2 regions of the Staphylococcus sp. Ze2 genome follow, and region 2 is predicted to be linked to the other one. Evidence: riboswitches for the same ligand, from Rfam matches in the RefSeq annotation. Region 2 holds a riboswitch; the other holds the start of a gene.
The links. Region 2 has a riboswitch for FMN ahead of ribD (bifunctional diaminohydroxyphosphoribosylaminopyrimidine deaminase/5-amino-6-(5-phosphoribosylamino)uracil reductase RibD). Riboswitches for the same ligand answer to the same signal wherever they lie in the genome.
Positions count from the first base shown of each region.

Region 1: another riboswitch for FMN. It lies ahead of ACM591_RS08260 (ECF transporter S component); the one in region 2 lies ahead of ribD (bifunctional diaminohydroxyphosphoribosylaminopyrimidine deaminase/5-amino-6-(5-phosphoribosylamino)uracil reductase RibD).

Region 1 is NZ_CP183486.1:1,743,114-1,746,542, reverse strand. Features, by position in the region: gene ACM591_RS08270 (helix-turn-helix domain-containing protein) at 1-565, opposite strand, end outside; gene ACM591_RS08265 (ferredoxin) at 676-924, shown strand; gene ACM591_RS08260 (ECF transporter S component) at 1,198-1,743, opposite strand; FMN riboswitch at 1,810-1,946, opposite strand; gene ACM591_RS08255 (ATP-binding protein) at 2,210-3,429, opposite strand, start outside.
Region 2 is NZ_CP183486.1:1,413,665-1,417,093, forward strand. Features, by position in the region: gene ACM591_RS06575 (FAD/NAD(P)-binding protein) at 1-1,126, shown strand, start outside; FMN riboswitch at 1,392-1,525, shown strand; gene ribD (bifunctional diaminohydroxyphosphoribosylaminopyrimidine deaminase/5-amino-6-(5-phosphoribosylamino)uracil reductase RibD) at 1,690-2,733, shown strand; gene ribE (riboflavin synthase) at 2,740-3,372, shown strand; gene ACM591_RS06590 (bifunctional 3,4-dihydroxy-2-butanone-4-phosphate synthase/GTP cyclohydrolase II) at 3,383-3,429, shown strand, end outside.

The DNA of each region.
Region 1 (3,429 bases), 330 kb from region 2:
ATTCAAAAAGCATTTCCTGTGATATCGCTTCTATTAAACTAATTTGTTGTCTTGTATACATACTTTCTTCAAAACCTTGTAAATAATAATGAATATATAGGTCACTGTTTTGGTTAGTTAAAGATTGAAAAAGTAATGTAAGTTCGTCTATAAATAAGTTTTCTAAATGATGGTCAGAAATTTTTTTATATAAGTGTTTAACTTTCTGATGAACTGCTCTATGTTGTGTAATAGGCACAAATTGATAATTATTATGTTGGACATTAGACAATGTTTGAGTCAACAATTGTATTGCATTGAAAGTATTTGATAAGCTGTCATATGTATGACGTGGATGGCTAATGATATTTTGAAATTGTTGTTCTTCGATGTTAAAATTATTAGAATATTGTTCGAATAAAGAATATTTTAGTTTAGGCATACTATGATACAATGATAAGAGTTGTTGACTACAGGCATCAAAAAAGGTTTGATGCGATTTTTTACCTGTGATAATATTAAATATACTTTTTTCGGTTTTGTAATTATGTGACTTCGTGTATGCAAAATGAATTAAATTATACATGGATGCTCCCTCACTTTTATAAATCGAAAACATTTGAAAAAATGATAAACAGTGATTACAATAATATTTGTGTAATTATTGTAGCATTTTTGTCGAAGGAGGCGAAGAAATTGGCTAAATATACAATTGTTGATATGGACACATGCATAGCATGTGGCGCTTGCGGTGCCGCTGCCCCTGATATATACGACTATGATGATGAAGGTATCGCTTATGTAATACTAGATGATAACCAAGGTACTGCGGAGGTACCAGAAGAATTATATGAAGATATGGAAGATGCAATAGACGGATGCCCTACTGATTCTATTAAAATTGAGGAAGAACCATTTGATGGTGACGCGTTAAAATTTGAATAGAAGTTAGATTATATTTAAGTTTAAACAATTGCTTACCTACTATAGCAATAACCTCATTTAATGACTTAGACATAGTTAGAGTTAAATCCGAGACATAAATAATTGTCTCGGATTTTTTGCACCCAGTTATTCTTATAGGTTGCATTACTTCAACATTAACTTTTCCAAAATTAATATTTATATTTGAAATAAAAACGCCCTTCATTTCTCACTTGTAAAGTGTTACTTTGAAAGGCGTTTATTATTTTTTTGATGGTAAGTTCTGCTATATTTCTAACGTGGTAAAACGTTTTTTAATCGATTATATAAAAGAATAAATACGATTGAGATAACAACACCTTTAATAATATTAAAAGGTATAACACCGGATACAATGACTATCTTAACATTTTCTACTACGTCAGACAGGTTCATGATCATACCGTATAAAGGTAATAACACAAAATAGTTTAATATGCTTAGAACAATTGTCATAACTAGCGTTGCCATACTAAGCCCTATAATTTGAGATTTTAGAACGCCTTTATGTTTAGTGACGAAATAAGCTGTTAATAAAAAGCTTGATGCAGCTAAAAAGTTAGCTACAGGACCTACTGGATCACCTATGTTGAATAGAAAATTGAGCAAATTTTTAATGAATTCTACAATAAGCCCCGCAACAGGACCAAGTGTGAATGTTGCTAACAAAGCTGGTACGTCACCAAAATCTAAAGTTAAATATGGTGGTAAAAATGGTATTGGGAACTTTATAAACATTAAAATAAATGCGATTGCACTCAGCATACTAATAGTAATGAGGCGTTTTGTTTGTTGTTGCATATTAAATTATCTCCTTCCATTCATCTTTCTCAGAATAGGAGGATATAATTGCACAACAAATAAACCCTCCATCTTCTCCCATCCAGACTATACTGTCGGCTCCAGATTCACACTAGATCAGCCATTAATCTATTTAATAGATTAATGGGTCGCAGGCTTATTTTACTGCCGGTTGGGAATTGCACCCTACCCCGAAGATGAATTTCTTAAATTTTATAAATTTATCATAGCTTATTACTCTGGTAAAAACAATATACTTGCTTAAAATATATTAACGACATAAATAAAAAGGATGAAACTGGTATAAAAACTGCCGTCAAAGCGTTTAACTTTGCCGGCAGTTTTTAAGTTCTATGCATAAATGAATTTCATATAAGAATATGCTTTATAAATGCTATTTCAATTTATTGTTCTTATATGTAGTCATTATTAGTTCTTCATCAATTCATTCATCTAGAAACGATACTTAAACATTGTCGTCTTCAGTTTCTGGTTTAGGTAAAGAAATAATAAAAGTAGTCCCTTTACCCAGTTTGCTTTTTACGTCAATGGTACCACCGTGAGAATCAATTATCATACGACAGATAAACAATCCTAATCCAGTCCCTTGTTTACCACGCTTACGTGCAGTATCTACCTTGTAAAAGCGATCAAACACTTGTTGTAAATGTTCAGGTGCGATACCAGAACCAGTATCAGTTATATAAAGTATTTGTTCTGAATTAGTTTCGCTTATCTCTATGTTAATCGCATCTCCAGGTTCAGTATATCTAGATGCATTATCTATTAAATTAGTTAATACTTGTTCAATTCTATCCGAATCAAAATACCATAAGCGTTGATGTGTATCTGGATTTAAACTCATATTTAATTCTAAATCTTTGGCGTGTTTTTGATATTTTTGTTGCATCTTGTTGAGTAATGGATCAATTGGCTGTATAACTTTATCCACAGTTAAACCTTCAGCATCCATTCGCGCTACATTTAATAATTCGTTTACTAACCTGTTTAACCTTTTAGTTTCATCTAAAACGATAGATAATGACTCGTGGATTTCATCTGGCTCAGTTACAATACCATCTACAATAGATTCAGTGTATCCTTGCAATAAGGATATTGGCGTACGTAATTCGTGAGATACATTGGCAATGAAATCTTTTTTCATTTGATCCATATTATGCTCGTTTGTCATATCACGAATAATAGCCACGATACCGCTTCTACCATCAGGTTGTATTTGCTCTATATAACTTGTAATAATTACAAAATAACGTGTGTTGATTTCATAAACTTCAAATTGCGTTTTTTTACTACTAAAAGTAAGCTCGTTTTGTTTATCTAGTTTCTCTAATGCATATTCATCTAACATCTCTAAAATTGTATTGGCTAATTTATTAGAGATAATAATTTCTTTTTTATCATTAAATCCTAGAACGCCTTCAATCATTGAGTTAATTAAGCTATCCCGAATATTTTTAGAGGATGATAATGCATCAATATGCTGCTGAATTTCAGAACTCATTGTATTAAATGTACGTGATAATTCACCAATTTCATCTTTAGAGTTGACTGGTACAACTTGAGCGTAATCACCTTTAGAAACTTTTTGAGCTTGTGTTCTTAAATTGCGTAATGGTTTAGTTATGCGTGAAGATAGGAAAAATGCAAATACTGTTGTTATCGCTA
Region 2 (3,429 bases):
TATAATCAAAGAAGAGGTTAATGAAGTATTTATAGAGTCAGAAATAGGGAAGACCAAAGTGACATATTGTGTTTGTACTTCTAAAGAAATAGAAAAATGTAAAAAGTATGACGTCGTATTCTTAACTATTGGTACTCTATCATATCATGATCCATATGGTTTGAAGGGGATACGTGGTTATATTAAAACGCCATATCCGACTTATAATACATTAGATGATGTACAGGATTCCGACGAAATTGCTATTATTGGTACGGGATTAGCAAGTTTAGATGTTATTCGCTATGTAACTTCGCATCACCCTAAACTACCAATAACTGTTGCTAGTCGAAAAGGGCGATTGCCAAGTGTAAGAGGTGAGATGCCTGATATCGATTTTAAATATATAACTCCAGAAAAATTTAACGAGATAAAGCGCAAGCATTTTGGGAATGTACCTCTGGATGAAGTAATAAAATTATTCTTGAAAGATTGTGCATTGCATAATATTGATGTCGAAACGTTAGTGCATCGTAGTCAAGATGATCCAATTAAGGATTTAACTTATGACCTAGAACATGCTGATGAATTAGGGAAATTACAAAGTATACTTGAATTAACGAAAGAAAATTTAAATTGGATTTGGAATAGTTTAAGTAGAGAGGACCAAAAACGATTTTTAACTAATTATCAGCCTATATTAAAAGAAAATTCAAACCCGATGCCGCCTCAAACAGCACGATTATTGATTGATCACATTAACCATGGCACGATTAAAATCAAAAGTGAATTAGAAGATGTTCGATATAATAATAATAAGTTCAACTTTAAATATAAAGATGCGTCAGTAGAACAGTTTGATATTGTAATTAATGCTACTGGATCAAAGACACAACTTGCAGATTTAGATGGTGATGACCAACTCGTATTAAATCTCGAGAACAGACAGGTTGTACAAGCGCATCCACTTGGTGGAATTCAAATTGTTGCTGAAACTAATCAAATTATAAGTCCTCGCTATGGAACGCTGAAACATATGTATGCGCTCGGCCAATTAACAAATGGAATTAATCAATCACGTAATGGCGTTATGATGATTGTAAAACAAGCTGTTAATGTGGTTGACCATCTATTAAGTACAAAATAAGATATTTATAATTTATAGATGAATTACACAACGACAAATTAACTGAATAAGTTGTGAGTTATCTGTGACGACTATTCATAATTTAATAGTCGTCAGTGGGTATTAACTAATTTGTTTGTGCTTTAAGTTGAAAAAATGTAATGAAATATCAAAAAAACAAAGCCGACTTAGATAATAAGAATTGTCATTTTGTCAAAAGTGTAGTACCATTATTTTGTAACTTATTCAAAGTTACCTGACTCAATCATCGAATACAATTTCATAAATATTCTTTCGGGGCAGGGTGAAATTCCCAACCGGCAGTAAATTAAGCCTGCGACCTGCATTTGTTGAATCAAATGTGGCTGATCTAGTGAAATTCTAGAGCCGACAGTAAAGTCTGGATGGGAGAAAGAATGAAGTATAACTTGAAAATAGCACTTTTTAAGTGTTTATTTAGCATACACTTTTATTTGAATATGTATAAGTGTATATTTTACGATTGCTAAAAATGTTATATCGATATATATCCCACACCTGAAATGTTAAGTTCAGGTGTTTTTTTATTTTTTAGAGGTGATAAAATGAGTCATTATTTGAATTACGCTATTCAATTAGCAAAAATGGTAGAAGGCCAAACGGGTTTGAACCCACCAGTTGGATCTGTAGTAGTAAATGATGGGCGCATTGTTGGCATGGGAGCCCATTTACAAAAAGGTGGCAAGCATGCTGAAGTACAAGCTTTAGATATGGCTCAAGACAATGCTAGAGGCGGAACTATATATATTTCGCTTGAACCATGTACGCATTATGGTTCAACACCACCATGTGTAAATAAAATCATTGAAGCGGGTATTAAAAAGGTTGTCTATGCGGTTAAAGACACAACATTACCTTCTGAAGGCGATGATATATTAGAACAGGCAGGCATCGAAGTGATATTCCGCCCTCAATCAGATGCAGAATCATTATACAGAGATTTCTTTATGGCTAAGAACGAATCCATTCCAGAAGTTACAGTTAAAGTTTCATGTAGTCTTGATGGCAAACAAGCCACTGACAAAGGCGAAAGTAAATGGATTACTAATAAAGCCGTGAAAAATGATGTGTTTCATCTACGTCATAAACATGATGCTGTCTTGACTGGTAGAGGAACGATATATGCAGATAACCCACAATATACTACACGTATTGAAGAAGGTAAGCATCCTATAAAAGTCATTTTATCTAAAACTGGTGAAATTGATTTTAATTTAGATATTTTTCAATTAAGAAATGAACCAATATGGATTTATACTCAAAACAAAAATTTAAAAACAAATATTGAACATGTTGAAATCATAGAATTAACTGATTGTTCAATTAAAAATATATTAAAAGATTTATATCAAAGGGGAATTGGAAGTGTACTAGTTGAGGCAGGGCCCACAGTAACTTCTGAATTTCTACAATCTAAATTTACGAACGAACTAATCTTATATTATGCCCCGAAAATAATAGGTGGTTCTGGTAATTATCAATTTTTCCAAAGTGAAAGCATTTTTAATCTATTAGAAGTACCACAGTTTGAAATTGTAAATTCACAAATGCTTGAGCAAAATATTAAACTAGAGTTACGAAAGAAGTGATCGTCCATGTTTACAGGAATTGTTGAAGAAATAGGAACAATAAAGAAAGTATCCACGCAACAGTCTGTAGTTAACTTAAAGATTGAGTGCCGAACGATTTTATCAGATATGCATATCGGGGATTCAATCAGTGTTAACGGCGCATGTTTAACGGTGGTGGAATTTGATCATCAAAGTTTTTCAGTTCAAGTTATTAAAGGTACAGAAAATAAAACTTATTTAAACCAATTAACTCAATCTGCTGAAGTGAATTTAGAAAGAGCAATGAGTGGTCAAGGACGTTTTGGTGGTCACTTTGTTTTAGGTCATGTAGATGAAGTTGCTAAAATCACACGCATACAAGCATCTGACAACTCTAAAATCGTTACTATTAAACCAACAACTAAACTGATAAAACAAATGGTTAGTCAAGGGTCAATTACAGTAGATGGTGTGAGTTTAACTATTTTCCAACTAAAAGAAGCTGAGTTTGATATTCACCTTATACCAGAAACAAGAAAATCAACTATTTTAAATCAGAAACGTGTTGGCGATCCAGTCCATATAGAAACTGATATGCTATTCAAATATGTTGAACGGATAATCAATTCTAACGAATCGGAATTGAGCCCAGAGAAACTTAGAGCATTTGGATTTTAGGAGGGGTAATATGCAATTAGATAGTATAGACAAAGCTTTAACAGCCTTAAAAAACGG